Regions from separate parts of the Actinacidiphila sp. bgisy160 genome, predicted to be linked through region 2. Evidence: riboswitches for the same ligand, from Rfam matches in the RefSeq annotation. Region 2 holds a riboswitch; the other holds the start of a gene.
The links. A riboswitch is a leader RNA that binds a small molecule or an ion and turns the genes downstream of it on or off. The one in region 2 is predicted to bind glycine.

Region 1 (7,354 bases), on a different contig from region 2:
ATCTTCATGCCGTGGGTCAGGTGCCCGCCGTGAGCGAGGTTCAGGCCCAGGATCGTGTCGCCGGGGTTCAGCAGCGCGAACATCGCGGCCGCGTTGGCCTGCGCGCCCGAGTGCGGCTGGACGTTGGCGTGCTCGGCGCCGAAGAGCGCCTTGATCCGGTCGATCGCGAGCTGCTCGACGACGTCGACGTGCTCGCAACCGCCGTAGTAGCGGCGCCCGGGGTACCCCTCGGCGTACTTGTTGGTCAGCACCGAGCCCTGGGCCTGGAGCACCGCGACCGGAGCGAAGTTCTCCGAGGCGATCATCTCAAGGGTGGACTGCTGGCGGTGGAGTTCGGCGTCGACGGCGGCGGCGACGTCGGGGTCGAGCTCGTGCAGTGAGCTGTTGAGAAGCGACATCTGGGGGGTCATCCGTCCGGAGGTCGGAGTGGACAGGGCGGAGCGGTCGGGAGGTCCCGAGCGGTCAGTTGCCGGTGAAGGCGGTGTACTCGTCCGCGGAGAGCAGGTCGCCCGGCTCGTCGGACACCTTCACCTTGAACAGCCAGCCGCCCTCGAAGGCCGCCGAGTTCACCAGCGAGGGGTCGTTGACGACATCCTCGTTGACCTCGGTGACCTCGCCGGAGACCGGGGCGTAAAGGTCGCTGACCGACTTGGTGGACTCCAGCTCACCACAGGTCTCACCCGCGGCGACCGTGTCGCCCACCGCCGGGAGCTGGACGTAGACGACGTCGCCGAGGGCGTTCGCCGCGTGCTCGGTGATGCCCACCGAGGACACACCGTCCGCGTCGGCGGCCGAGACCCACTCGTGCTCCTTGCTGTACCGCAGCTGCTGGGGGTTGCTCATGACGTGAATTCTCCTGGATGACGGTATGTGCTGGTGAACGGCTGTCTTGACAGGTGGGACGACTGTGCCCGATGTGATCGGGAACTCAGCGCTGCCGCTTGTAGAACGGCAGGGCCACCACCTCGTACGGCTCATGCGTACCGCGGATGTCCACGCCCACACCGGAGGTGCCCGGCGCGGCGTGCCCGGCGTCCACGTACGCCATGGCGATGGGCTTGCCCAGGGTCGGGGACGGTGCGCCGGAGGTGACCTCGCCGACCACCTCGCCGCCCACCACCACCGGGTAGCCCGCTCGGGGGACCCGGCGGCCCTCGGCGACCAGGCCGACCAGCTTGCGCGGCGGCGCGGCCTCGGCCTTGGCGGCGGCCGCGGCCAGCGCCTCACGGCCCACGAAGTCACCCGGCTTGTCGAACTTGACGACCCGGCCGAGCCCGGCGTCGAAGGGCGTGAGCGCGGTGGTCAGCTCGTGCCCGTACAGCGGCATGCCCGCCTCCAGGCGCAGCGTGTCGCGGCAGGACAGGCCGCACGGCACCAGGCCGGCCTCCGCGCCCGCCTCGGTCAGGGCCTGCCACAGCTTCTCCGCGTCGGCCGGGGCGACGAAGAGCTCGAAGCCGTCCTCGCCGGTGTAGCCCGTGCGGGCGATCAGCGCGGGGACGCCGGCCACCGTGCCGGGCAGGCCCGCGTAGTACTTGAGCCCGTCCAGGTCCGCGTCGGTGACCGACTTCAGGATGGCGGACGACTGCGGGCCCTGGACGGCGAGCAGCGCGTAGGCGTCCCGGTCGTCGCGGACGGCGGCGTCGAAGCCGGCGGCGCGCTCGGTCAGCGCGTCGAGGACGACCTGGGCGTTGGAGGCGTTGGCGACGACCATGTACTCCTCGTCACCGAGGCGGTAGACGATCAGGTCGTCGAGGATGCCGCCGTCGGGCGCGCAGATCATCGTGTAGCGGGCGCGGCCCACCGCCAGCGCCGAGATGTGGCCGACCAGCGCGTGGTCCAGCGCCTGGCCCGCGGCCGGACCGGTGACCGTGATCTCGCCCATGTGGGACAGGTCGAAGAGGCCGGCCCGGGTCCGCACGGCGGTGTGCTCGTCGCGCTCGCTGGCGTACCGCAGCGGCATGTCCCAGCCCGCGAAGTCGGTCATGGTGGCGCCGAGGGCGCGGTGCAGCGCGTCCAGTGCGGTACGGCGGGGTTCACTCATCGGTCGGGCTCCCAAGGCGAGGAAGGGACAGGTAGGGCGATGACGGGGCAGGTCCTCCCCATCTGTCATCGGAACCTGAGAGGTTCACCTGGACCCCCCGGGTGGAGGAGTCCTGGCTTGCACCTTGGGTGGGGCGGCACCCCCGTGACCGGGAGGGCGCGCCCGCTTTTCAGATGTGCCTCGAACGCGCGGTATCTGTGCCTGAGAGATTCAAGGGAGGACTTGCTCCTTCGGCGTCCCGCCCGCCGCAGCGGTGCGGAAAACTCTCCCGCGCGGCCTCGAACGGCCGGTATGAGATTGAGGCGGCCATCATTGCACGGGCGTACGCCGTTGTCGCGATCGCGTCCCGGATGTCCCGGTCCGGTCCCGATCCGGTAGTAACGACGCCGTTCCTCTGGGTAGGCAAAGACACAGGATTTACCATTTCTTGAATGTCTGACCCGGAGGGCGAACTGTGCGTTGGCAGAGTGCGTATGCGACGGCCGGGGTCCCGGCCGTGTCCCGGCCGGTAACGGCGCGGGCCGGGGAGGCGCGCCGCGGGGGCCGCGCCGTGCGGCCGCGCCGGCTGCTCGACCTGCGGCGGGGGCGCCGGCCGGTGCGCGTCCTGCGCTACCCGGCGGGTGACGTCCTGGTCGTCTCCGGCCTCCCGGGCGGCGGCAAGAGCACCCTCATGCGCCGCGCGGCGGGCGGCGCCCGCCTCATCGACTCGCAGGACGTACGCGAACGCTGGCAGGCCCGGCTGCCGCGGCTGCTGCCGTACCCCCTCTACCGGCCCCTGGTGCGGCTCGCGCACTACGCCGGACTGTGGCGGGCGCTGCGCTCGGGCGACAGCGTCGTATTGCACGACTGCGGCACCTTGCGCTGGGTGCGCGCCTGGGTCGCCCGCGCGGCGCGACGCCGGGGGCGGGGCATGCACCTGGTGCTGCTGGACGTCCCCGTGCGGACCGCGTTGGACGGCCAGCGCGAACGCGGCCGCCGGGTGTCGGGGTACGCCATGGCCCGGCACCGCAACGCCTCCCGCCGCCTGCTGGCGGAGGCGGAGGCGGGCCGGCTGCCCGGAGCGTGCGTCTCGGTGGTGCTGCTGGACCGCGAAGCGGCCCGGGAGCTCGAGTCCATCGACTTCGACGGCTGAGCGGCCGGGCCGCGACGCGTGAGGGGTGGAACCGCTACTGACCCTGAGGGTCCGGCTGGGCCTGCGGCGCGAACTGCGCGTCGGGCGACAGCTGCTGCCCCTGGTCGTTCAGGGGCAGTGGCGGCAGCGAAATCGGCAGCGGCAGTGCGCCGGTGAGCAGCTTCGGCACCGCCATCAGCAGGGCCTGCAGGTCGGCGACGACGGTGGCGACACCGGCCGACACGCCCGCGAGGTCCTTGGCCACCACCTTGGCCAGCAGGTCCGTGACGTCCTGACCCAGCCTGGTGAGCGCGGTCCTGACGTCGTCGACGGCGTCCGCGGCGCCCTGGTCACCCGGCCCGCCGACCTGATCGATGGCGCCTGGATCACCCACATCACCCAACTGGCCGGGATCGCCTGGGTCCAGGCCCGCCTCTGGCGCGCCCGGGTCCATGGCCGCCGGGTCGGTGATGCCGGGAGACACCGCACCAGCCTGGTCGAGGACCGAGGCCAGCTGTCGGCTCGCCTCCTCCAGACCCCTGCGGAGTTCCTCCAGCTTCGCCGAGTCCGGGCTTTCGACCTGGGCTTCCTGAGTGAGCTTGGCCCCGATGGACAGCGTGTCACCCAGACTGGCGATGAGTTGGGCGTCGCCGGTCTCCGCCGCGCGGGCGGCGAGGTGCTCGACCTCGACGGCCGTGCTCCGGGTGGGGGCGTGGGCACTCGCGACACCGCCGGTGAGGCCCATCGTCAGCGAGGCGCAGACAGCCGCCGCTATGAGGGTGGAGTTGATCCTGGTGATGCGCATGTCGAGACATCTCCCGGTTGAGGGTTTTCTCCTTGCTCGTCCTACCTTCGGAGCCGTTGTCACGCTTCGCAACCGGACGATCGCTTCGCGTGACGGCCGTGTGATCAGGGGTCGCTTCCGCCCGCCGCCGGATAGGGTTTCCACGGAGCGCATCACCACAGGAAATTGCGAGGCGAGACGCAGTGAACATCCCGGGGCAGCGGATACCGGACGGCTTCGCCCCGCCGGTCCACGGTGCCGGCGGCTGGCCCGCCAACGAACTCGAGGAAGTGCTCTCCGCGGCACTCGGCGACCCGGGTGCCACGGCCCGCGTCCTGGAGGTGCTCGGGCGCTCGCAGTTGTGGATCCCGCTGCCGAACGGCGGCGGCCCCGACAGCACCGACCTCGACCTGCCGACCCTCGAACTCGAGGGCGGCGTCTACGTCCCGGTCTTCAGCTCCGAACAGCAGTTCCTCGCCGCCGGCTCCGGCATGAGCTTCGCCGTCGCCCCCGCACGCGAGTTCGCCCGCGGGCTGCCTCCGCAGCTCGGGATAGCCGTCAACCCCGGTGGCGCGGTGGGTATCCCGCTGCCGCCCGCCGCCGTGATGGAGCTGTGCCGCACCGACCGCGAGCCCGGCACCCCGACCGGGGCCCGGGTCCGGCTGTGGGAACCCTCGCCGGACGAGGAGCCGGTCGACTTTCTGGCCGCCGCCGCGGGCGAGTTCGCCGTGATCCCCGTCGTGCTCTCCGCCCGCCGCGCGCTGGCCAGCGTCGAGGGCGACCCCGCCACGCTCTTCGTCGGCGTCGAACTCGACCGCTGGCAGGAGGAGGACCGGGCCGCCGCCATGGCCGCCCTCGGGCGCGCGCTCGGCGCCGTACCGCTGCCCTGGCAGGTCAATCTGGTCCTGCTGGACGTCGCGCAGGACCCCATCGGCGACTGGATGCTGGAGCGCGTGCGACCCTTCTATGTCGGCACGGGCGCATAACCTGGGTCCGGCACGACACCCGAGTCATTCGGCGAAGCAGACGACGCGGACAAGGCAGACGCGGAAGGGCGGGACACGTGAGCGCCGGCGTGGGAGGGGGCGGGGGGCTGGAGCATGCGCTCCGGCAGGTGACGCCCGGTAGGTACGACGCCTACGAGGAAGTGCTGCGGGCCCTCGCCGACAGCCAGGTGTGGATGCTGCTCTGGCAGGGGACCCCCGGCGGGGCGGACGCGCAGTACGGCAACATGGAGGTCGCCGGCCACGGCTACGCGCCCTGCGTGACCTCACCGCAGGAGTTCGCCGCAAGCGGCTGGAACCGGGCCCACGAGGTGGTGTCCGGCCGCGAGATCGCGGCCTCGCTGTTCCCCGACCGCTGGGGCCTGTGGCTCAACCCGCACGCCCCCGGCGGCGGTGTCGGCATCCCGTGGCTCGACCTGCGGCGTGTCTGCCTCGGCCTCGACCGCTCCCCGGCCGGACCGCTGCGGATCGGCGAGCCCGCGCTCCAGATCCCCCAGTACTACGCCCTGTTGTGCCAGCAGGCCCATCGCAACCCGGCAGTCCGCTCGCTGCGGCGCGCCTGGGTCCAGCCCGTGCTGGGCGAGCCGTACCTCGCGATCGGTGTCGACCTCTACGACGCCGGGCCCCAGGCCGCGGAATCGGTGCGCCTGATGATGCAGTCCGCCCTCGGGGCGGTGCCGCAGGGGCTGCCGGTCGCCACGGTCGCCCTCACGGACGAGTACGACCCGGTCGGCATGTGGATGCGGGCCTCCGCGCAACCCTTCTACTCCCGCGACGCCCACGGTGCGCCGGGCGTGGCAGGGGCACCCGGGGCGACGTACGGCTGGGCCCCACAGCCCTACTGACGCCTGCGGCGGGTTCCCCGCGGTGCGGCGGTGCCGGTTCGTGGGCGGCTCGCGCGTTGTTGTCCTGCGGTGGGCTCTTTTCCCGCCCGCCCACCCGTGCGGCATCGTCGGCGGGTGCGGGTGGCCCCTGTGGGCGATGCCGCCCCCCGTGCACGCAACGCAGGCGGTGGCGGGCGGGTGGGAGACGGCCCGCCGCAGGCGCAACGTACCCGCACCCGCCCACGCACCCGCAGGGCACCCCTCCCGCACCCGCAGGCGCCCCGCGAGGGCCCCACCCGGTCAGAGGGCCGCGTCGATGAGACCCAGGGGCGGGCTGCCCAGCTCCAGCAGCGCCCCGTGGAACCGCTGCAGCGAGAACCCCGGCCCCCAGTCGCGCCGGGCGCGCTCACGAAGCCGCATGATCTCCAGTTTGCCCCAGGTGTACCGCCCGTACGCCGCGTCGAAGGTGCCACGCCGCGCCTCGGAGGCCGCGCCGGCCCGGGCGAGGTGGGCGTCCCGCATGAACCGCTGCGTGGCCTCCTCCAGCGTCATCGCCCCCGTGTGCAGCCCGATGGCGCACGCGAGCCGGGTGACGCGCACGAGCGCCTCCAGGGCCACACCGATCGCGAAGCGGGGGTCGCGGGCCCGGAAGCCCTCCTCGAGGCAGACCTCCTCGACGTAGTGCGCCCAGCCCTCACAGAAGGACAGCGAGTGCAGGACGCGCCGCACCTGCGTGGCTGCGTGCCGCAATGCCCGGCCGTGGGCGAAATGGCCGGGCGCCACCTCGTGGACGGTGATCGCCGGCAGGCTCGTGCGGCTGAAGACCGAGAGCCACTCCTCGCGTTCCTCCTCCGGCCAGTCCGGCTCCGGCGGGGTGACGTGGTACCAGGACGCGGAGTCGGCCTCCTCCGGCGCGGCCCAGGTCATCATCGCCATCGACCAGCGGCGCGACGGCGGTGCCGGCCCGACGAGGCAGTCGCCGTCGAGCCAGGGCACGAGCCCCCGCTGCCGGGTGAAGTCGATGACCTCGTCCGTGAGCCGGGCGGCCTCGGGGATGACCCCGTCCGCGTCCGGGTGGTCGGCGAGCAGCCGCGGGATGAGCTCGTCCACGCCGGCCTTCGGGTCCAGCCGCCGGCAGGAGTCCGTGAGGATCGCGGTGAGCCGGTCCCGCTCGCGCTCGGCCTCGTCGGCGAGGGCCGACAGGTCGACGTGCAAGCCTTCTTGACTGCCCATCAGCAGGGCCAGCGCCGCCCCGCCGAGCCGTGGGTCGGGGTCGCCGGTCTCGGCTGCGCGGGCGATGTGGTCGACCAGCCTGGCGTGCGCGGCGAGCGCGGGGCCGGCCTGCGGCTCACGGTCCGGATCGAGGTCGGCGGCCAGGCCGCGGACCGCCCCGAGGAGTGCCCCGGCGACCGGCGCGCTCACCCGGTCGAGCGAGGCGATGGCCGCGTCGACGGCGTCCGGCCACTGCTGGAGGTGGCGCCTGCGGGCCTCGGCGAGCTCCTCGCGGGGCGCGTACTCGCGGTCGTACGCGGTGAGTTCGAGATTGGACAAATGCGGATATGGGTCACGTCGGTGCAGTTCCAGCTCGCC
Region 2 (7,354 bases):
AATTGGGGAGCTATTACCCGTCCAGGGTGACCCGGAACCGCCTTGCCCGTAATATCGCTGACGGCTAGATGAAACACTGCGCGAACACTCCTCGTATATCCTTCGTTCACAGGCAGAGCCTCCGCGACCCGCCGCGCGCCCGCGACGCACCGGCCACGGGAAGGGATCCGCATGCCCACGCTGATTCCGTACGTCGCCGCCCCCGCGCGCCCCGCGGATCCGGACTGTCCCGGCCTGCCGCCGTGTCGTCTGCTCCATCGCTGACAGTGCTGTCCGCACCCCACCGAAGCACCCCCGTGTCTCCTCATGAGAGGCCGCCCACCATGCCGCTGCAGGTAGCCCCAGCCCCCGCTCCCGCCCTGCGGAGCGTTCTCGCCGCCCTGAGTTCCCCGACCGCCGTCCGCGAGGCCCGCACCCCCTCGCTGCGCAACGCCACGGGGCCACTGGTCGCCGAGCACCCGCTCCCCCTGCATGTCCTCGACCCCGTGATCACCGGACCGGGAGGACTGCCCCGGGCGCGCCTGACCGGCTGGCGCTTCCACATCCGCGCCGACGAGAAGGTGGCCGCCGCGGGCGAGACCGTGGACACCCCGGACGGCTGGGCGTTCTCGCACTTCTGCGAGGGCCCCTACCTGGCCTCCACCGAGCGCGCGCTGCGCCAGGCCGACGCACTCACCACCCCGTACCAGCCGCACCTGCTCTCGGTACCGGGTCTCTACATGCTGACGCTGTGGCTGCACGGGGACGTCGCGGCGGACGCGGGCACGGCGCAGCCGGCCCCCTCCGACCTGCTGATCCCGCTGGCGCCGGCCCCACCGGGGATCGCCGCGCACCGTATGCACCGGCTCTCCGACCTGGTGCCGGTGCTGACCCTGCGGCTGGCTCCGCCACCACTGCTCGGCACCACCGCCTGAGGCTCCCGGCTGGGGCCACCCGCGCACGCCTCCGTGACCGTCCGGTCACGGAGGCGTTGCATTGTCCGGGCAACCGCCCGCGAGAGTGAATGCGTCCCCAACCAACGAGGACAGCTCACGCGAAATCCCTGCGGAAATCGCTCAGTAGAGCAACACTGGGACCGACCGACTGAACGGGGGAGCGGCATGACCGAGGTTCCTACCCAAGGCAGCCGTACTTCACACCACTCGCAGCGAAAGACGTCGTCCATGTGCCCGCACCAGCCGCAATGCCCGTCCGCCGGCAGCCCCGACCGCGAGGCCGCCCACATCATGGCCAGCCACCCCGAGCAGGGCTGGAGCCTGCTGTGCAACGGCGTCCTGCTCTTCGAGGACACCGGTGAGCTCCTCCCCGACGGGCAGATCATCGCCCCGCACCGCCCGCTCGGCAGCGAGCACATCGTCACAGCGGCCTGACCGGGCCGGGAACGACACAGGGCCGACCCCGCTTCAGCAGCGGGGCCGACCCTTGCGCGTCAACCGCCCTTACGCGTCGTACTCGTCCAGCGGGGGGCAGGAGCAGACCAGATTGCGGTCACCGAAGGCGCCGTCGATGCGGCGGACCGGCGGCCAGTACTTGTCCGCGGCCGACACACCGGCGGGGAAGACCGCCTCCTCACGGGAGTACGCGTGCTCCCAGTCGCCGCCCAGCGCCGCCGCGGTGTGCGGGGCGTTGCGCAGCGGGTTGTCCTCCTTGGGCCACTCCCCCGAGCCGACCCGATCGATCTCCGCGCGAATCGCGATCATCGTGTCGCAGAAGCGGTCGAGCTCCGCGAGGTTCTCGCTCTCCGTCGGCTCGATCATCAGCGTCCCGGCCACCGGGAACGACATCGTCGGCGCGTGGAAGCCGTAGTCGATCAGGCGCTTGGCGACGTCGTCGACCGTCACGCCCGTCTCCTTGGTCAGCGGGCGCAGGTCGATGATGCACTCGTGCGCGACGAGCCCGCCCGGGCCGGTGTAGAGCACCGGGAAGTGCGGCTCCAGGCGCTTGGCGATGTAGTTCGCGCTGAGCACCGCCACCTGGGTGGCGCGCTTGAGGCCCTCGCCGCCCATGAGCCGCACGTACGCCCAGGAGATCGGCAGGATGCCGGCCGAGCCCCACGGCGCGGCCGAGATCGGGCCGACGCCCGTCTCCGGGCCGGCGGTCGGCTGGAGCGGGTGGTTGGGCAGGTACGGGGCGAGGTGGGAGCGGACCGCGACCGGGCCGACGCCGGGGCCGCCGCCGCCGTGCGGGATGCAGAAGGTCTTGTGCAGGTTCAGGTGCGACACGTCGCCGCCGAAGTGGCCGGGCTTCGCCAGGCCCACCAGGGCGTTGAGGTTCGCGCCGTCCACGTAGACCTGGCCGCCCGCGTCGTGCACCGCGGCGCAGATGTCGCCGATGTGCTCCTCGAAGACACCGTGCGTGGAGGGGTAGGTGACCATGAGCACGGCGAGCTCGTCGCGGTGCTGCTCGATCTTGGCGCGCAGGTCCTCGACGTCGACCTCGCCGTCGCCTGCGGTCTTCACGACGACGACCCTCATGCCGGCCATCACGGCGCTGGCGGCGTTGGTGCCGTGCGCGGAGGACGGGATGAGGCAGACCGTGCGCTGGGAGTCGCCGTTGGCGCGGTGGTAGGCGCGGACGGCCAGCAGGCCGGCGAGCTCACCCTGGGAGCCGGCGTTCGGCTGGAGGCTGACCTTGTCATAGCCGGTGACCTCGGCGAGGCGCTCCTCCAGCTCGCGGATGAGGGTCAGGTAGCCCTCGGCCTGGTCGGCCGGCGCGAAGGGGTGCAGCGCGCCGAACTCGGGCCAGGTGACCGGTTCCATCTCGGTGGTCGCGTTGAGCTTCATGGTGCAGGAGCCCAGCGGGATCATGCCGCGGTCCAGCGCGTAGTCACGGTCGGCGAGGCGGCGCAGGTAGCGCAGCATCGCGGTCTCGGAGCGGTGCTGGTGGAAGACCGGGTGGGTCAGGTAGTCCACGCCGCGGGTCAGACCGGCGGGCAGCGCGTCCTCGGTGGTCGCGTCCAGGGCCTCGAGGTCGCCGGTGACGCCGAAGGCACCCCAGACCGCGTCGAGGTCCGCGCGGCCGGTGGTCTCGTCGCAGGCGATGCCGACCAGGTCGGTGCCGACCTGGCGCAGGTTGACCCCGGCCGCACGGGCGGCGGCCACGACCTCGGCGGCACGGCCGGGCACACGGGCGGTGACGGTGTCGAAGAAGGAGCCGGTGGTCACCTCGACGCCGCCGGCGCGCAGGCCCGCGGCGAGCAGCGCGGCATAGCGGTGGGTGCGGCGCGCGATCTGCGCCAGGCCCTCCGGGCCGTGGTAGACCGCGTACATGCCGGCCATGACGGCGAGCAGCACCTGCGCGGTGCAGATGTTGCTGGTGGCCTTCTCGCGGCGGATGTGCTGCTCGCGGGTCTGCAGCGCCAGGCGGTAGGCCTTGTCGCCGTCGGCGTCGACGGAGACGCCGACCAGGCGGCCGGGCAGGTTGCGGGCGTACGCCTCGCGGACCGCCATGTAACCGGCGTGCGGGCCGCCGAAGCCCATGGGCACGCCGAAGCGCTGGGTGGTGCCGACCGCGATGTCGGCGCCGAGCTCGCCCGGGGAGGTGAGCACGGTCAGGGCCAGCAGGTCGGCCGCGACGGTGACGATCGCGCCCAGCCCGTGGGCCTGCTCTATGACGGGCTTCAGGTCGCGCACGGCGCCGGAGGCGCCCGGGTACTGCAGCAGCACGCCGAAGACACCGCGCTCGGCGATCTCAGCCGGGATGCCCTCGCTGAGGTCGGCGACGACGATCTCGACGCCGGTGGGCTCGGCGCGGGTCTCGATCACGGCGACGGTCTGCGGGAAGGTGTCGGCGTCGATCAGGAAGACGCCGTCCTTGACCTTGCCGACGCGGCGGGCGAGAGCCACCGCCTCGGCGGCCGCGGTGCCCTCGTCGAGCAGCGAGGCACCGGAGGTGGGCAGCCCGGTGAGGTCGGCGACGACCGTCTGGAAGTTCAGCAGGGCCTCCAGGCGGCCCTGGGAGATCTCCGGCTGGTAGGGCGTGTACGCCGTGTACCAGGCGGGGTTCTCCATGACGTTGCGCAGGATGACCGGCGGGGTGAAGGTGCCGTAGTAGCCGAGGCCGATCATGGGCCGCAGCACCTGGTTGCGGTCGGCGAGCGAGCGCAGCTCGGCGAGGACCTCGGGCTCGGTGCGGGCGTCGGACAGCCCGAGCGCCTCGGCGCTCTTGATGGTGTCCGGGACGGCGGCGTCGGTCAGCTCGTCCAGCGAGCCGTAGCCGACCTGCGCGAGCATCTTGGCCTGCGCACCGGCGTCGGGCCCGATGTGGCGCTGCTCGAAGGGGATGCCGCGCTCCAGCTCGGAGAGTGGGATGCGGTTGGCGGTCATCTGCGGAGGCCTCCTGGTCTGGCGCGACACGGCCTCCCCCTCTGTCATCTGAACCTGAGAGCTTCACCGTCCCGCACGTGCCGGGGCGGCTTTCACCGTCGGTGAGGAAGCGGCCGCGCACAGGGTGTGCCGCCCTTCCTGCTTTCCAGAGTGACCTCGCCCATGCGGTACGGATGCCTGAGAGATTCCGGGGAGGGTTTGCTCCTTCGGCGCCGGGCGGGCGGTTCCCCGCGTCGCCAGGACTCTCCCGCAAGGGGTCAGCAGCCGCTGCCAGCGTACCAGCGCGGTCCGGGGACGGGTCATGTGACAGCCGCCACCTTTCATGCCTAAATAGGATTAATCGCGACCAGTTGGAGGGACCGTGCAGACCGGTATCGATCCGCGCAGCCTCATCGGGCGCCGGGCCTTCGACCGCAACGGGATGAAGATCGGGACGGTCGACGAGGTCTACCTCGACGACGCCACCGGAGAGCCCGAATGGGCCGCGGTGCGCACCGGTCTGTTCAGCCGCGACGCGTTCGTGCCGCTGGAACCGAGCGAGTTCACCGGGGAAGAGCTGCGCGTGCCGTTCGACAAGTCACTGATCAAGGACGCCCCGGACTTCGGCGTGGGCCGGCACCTCTCCCCCGAGCAGGAGCTCCAGCTCTACCACCACTACGGCATGAGCGGGCCTTCCCTGTCCGGCCCGGTGCCGGAGCCCCCGCCGGACCGCGACTTCGGCACGCTGGCCGGCGACAGCTGACGCGGGAGCCCCGGCGGGCCCGGTAACACCAGCGGGAGCGGCTCGGACGGCTCCAGCTCCGGGTCGGTCACCGCGAAGGTGCGCACCCGGCCCGGCACCGTCGAGTCCGGTTCCTCGAAGCGGACGGTGACCCTCCCGACGCCGCTGCCCTGCACCCACCCGGCGCCGTACCGGGTGTGCCGTACGTCCTGGCCCGGCACCCACCTCCGCTCGGCCGGCCCGGCTTCGCGGGCTTCCTCCGCGGGCCGCTCCGGCGCCCTCTCGGACGGGCCGGACTCCTCGCCCGCCGTGCTCTCCACCCGTTCCGCCGCCTGGGCGAACAGGTCCTCCTGCGTGTAGTCGGCGAGCCCCGCGACACCGACCCCGAGCAGCCGGACACCGCCGGTGATGTCCACGGCCTCCAGCAGCCGCGCCGCGGTCTCCCGGACCACCGTGAGGTCGTCGGTGGGGGCGCGCAGGGTCTCCGAACGGGTCAGGGTCGTGAAGTCGTACCGCCGTACCTTCAGCACGACGGTGCGTCCCGAGCGGCCCGCGGAGCGCAGCCTGCGCACACAGCGGTCGGCCAGCCGGTCCACCTCGAGCCGGACCCGTACGCGGTCGGTGAGGTCGACGTCGAAGGTGTCCTCGACCGAGACCGACTTGCTCTCGCGGTCCGCGACCACGGGCCGCTCGTCGATCCCCAGGGCCATCCCGTGCACATGGGCACCGTGTGCCTTGCCGAGCAGCCGCACCAGCTCGGCCTCCCCCGCCTCCACGACCTCGCCGACCGTCACGATGCCCGCCCGCCGCAGGTGCTCCGCCGTCGCCGGCCCCACGCCGGGCAGGGTGCGCACCTGCATGGGCGCCAGCAGCTCACGCTCGGTGCCGGGCTCGATGACCACCAGCCCGTCCGGCTTGGCCTGCTCCGAGGCGATCTTGGCGAGCAGCTTGGAGCCCGCGAGACCCACCGAGCCGGTGAGCCCGGTCGCCCGCCGGATGTCCGCCCGCAGCCGCTCCCCCACCGCGCGCGGGTCGTCCCCGATCCCGCCCGCCTCCAGGTCCACGAAGGCCTCGTCCAGACTGAGCGGCTCGACCAGCGGCGACAGCCGCGACAGCAGCTCCATGACGGTGTCGCTGATCTGCCGGTAGACAGCGAAGCGCGGCACGAGATACGCGGCGTTCGGGCACAGCCGGCGCGCGTGGGCCATCGCCATCGCCGAGTGCACGCCGTGCACCCGGGCCTCGTACGACGCGGTCGCCACCACACCGCGCGGACCAAGACCCCCCACGACGACCGGCTTCCCCCGCAGACTCGGCTTCGCGGCCTGCTCGACGGCGGCGAAGAACGCGTCCATGTCCAGATGGAGGATGGTCGGCGCGCTTCTCACAGTCACCGATGCTGCACCATGGGTCCGACATCCGCCGTACAGGTGTACGGCGGAGGAGTGGGGCGCGTCGCGGTCCGTCCGGTTCAGCCCGCGCGGTTGCGGCGCCGCGCCAGCTCGTCACCCGGGTTGTGGCCGACCACGGTCTCCCCGGTGTCGACCCGCTCGGAGTGCAGCTGCGACAGGGCGCCCTCGACGTCCCGCCACACCACGCCCACGGCGATGCCGAAGATCCCCTGGCCGCCCTGGAGGAGGTCGACGACCTCGTCGGGGGAGGTGCACTCGTACACCGTCGCGCCGTCGCTCATCAGCGTCATCCGGGTGAGCTCGGCGGGCGCGCTGGAGCGCAGGTGCTGCACGGCGGTGCGGATGTTCTGCAGCGAGACGCCCGTGTCGAGGAGCCGCTTGACGATCTTGAGGACCACGACGTCCCGGAAGCTGTACAGCCGCTGCGTCCCCGAGCCGTAGGCGGGCCGGATGCTCGGCTCCACGAGCCCGGTCCGCGCCCAGTAGTCGAGCTGGCGGTAGGTGATGCCGGTCGCCGCGCAGGCGGTGGGCCCGCGGTAGCCGACCCGTTCACCGGCCCCCTCCGGCTGCTGTCCCGAGGTGCCGCCCGAACCCCCTCCGGGGGGCGTCGCTGCGTTGCGGGCCAAGGCCCCGCGCATCGGATACGGGCCGCCGAAGGCCGTACCGTCGCCGGTGCTTCTCACGCCGACCTCCCGTCCCTTCGCACCCCTCAGGGCACGCGCACGTGCCATCGGGACTTTCCTTCTCGACGGTAGGCAGTCACTCCGGGTGCGTCAACGATCGCCACGCTCGGCACGCCGAGTGATATCAACCCCAGAGGTGGTTTCCCGTGTCCACGGTGGGGGTAGGGCTGGACGAATGGCCTCCGCGGGCCCTCATTGACTACTGGTACCGAA

Region 1: it holds a riboswitch for glycine, as region 2 does, so the genes downstream of both, gcvT (glycine cleavage system aminomethyltransferase GcvT) here and gcvP (aminomethyl-transferring glycine dehydrogenase) in region 2, are expected to answer to the same signal.

What each region holds. Positions count from the first base shown of each region.
Region 1 covers NZ_JBYIQW010000008.1:110,105-117,458, reverse strand. Annotated here, with positions in the region: gene AC3EUJ_RS10225 (serine hydroxymethyltransferase) at 1-398, opposite strand, end outside; gene gcvH (glycine cleavage system protein GcvH) at 463-843, opposite strand; gene gcvT (glycine cleavage system aminomethyltransferase GcvT) at 929-2,041, opposite strand; glycine riboswitch at 2,221-2,322, opposite strand; gene AC3EUJ_RS10210 (AAA family ATPase) at 2,538-3,173, shown strand; gene AC3EUJ_RS10205 (hypothetical protein) at 3,208-3,957, opposite strand; gene AC3EUJ_RS10200 (enhanced serine sensitivity protein SseB) at 4,140-4,922, shown strand; gene AC3EUJ_RS10195 (enhanced serine sensitivity protein SseB C-terminal domain-containing protein) at 5,000-5,785, shown strand; gene AC3EUJ_RS10190 (DUF885 family protein) at 6,065-7,354, opposite strand, start outside.
Region 2 covers NZ_JBYIQW010000074.1:16,069-23,422, forward strand. Annotated here, with positions in the region: gene AC3EUJ_RS34030 (hypothetical protein) at 324-914, shown strand; gene AC3EUJ_RS34035 (DUF5999 family protein) at 1,164-1,370, shown strand; gene gcvP (aminomethyl-transferring glycine dehydrogenase) at 1,440-4,325, opposite strand; glycine riboswitch at 4,357-4,480, opposite strand; glycine riboswitch at 4,481-4,585, opposite strand; gene AC3EUJ_RS34045 (PRC-barrel domain-containing protein) at 4,687-5,067, shown strand; gene AC3EUJ_RS34050 (DNA polymerase IV) at 4,980-6,434, opposite strand; gene AC3EUJ_RS34055 (MerR family transcriptional regulator) at 6,518-7,189, opposite strand; gene AC3EUJ_RS34060 (bifunctional nuclease family protein) at 7,334-7,354, opposite strand, start outside.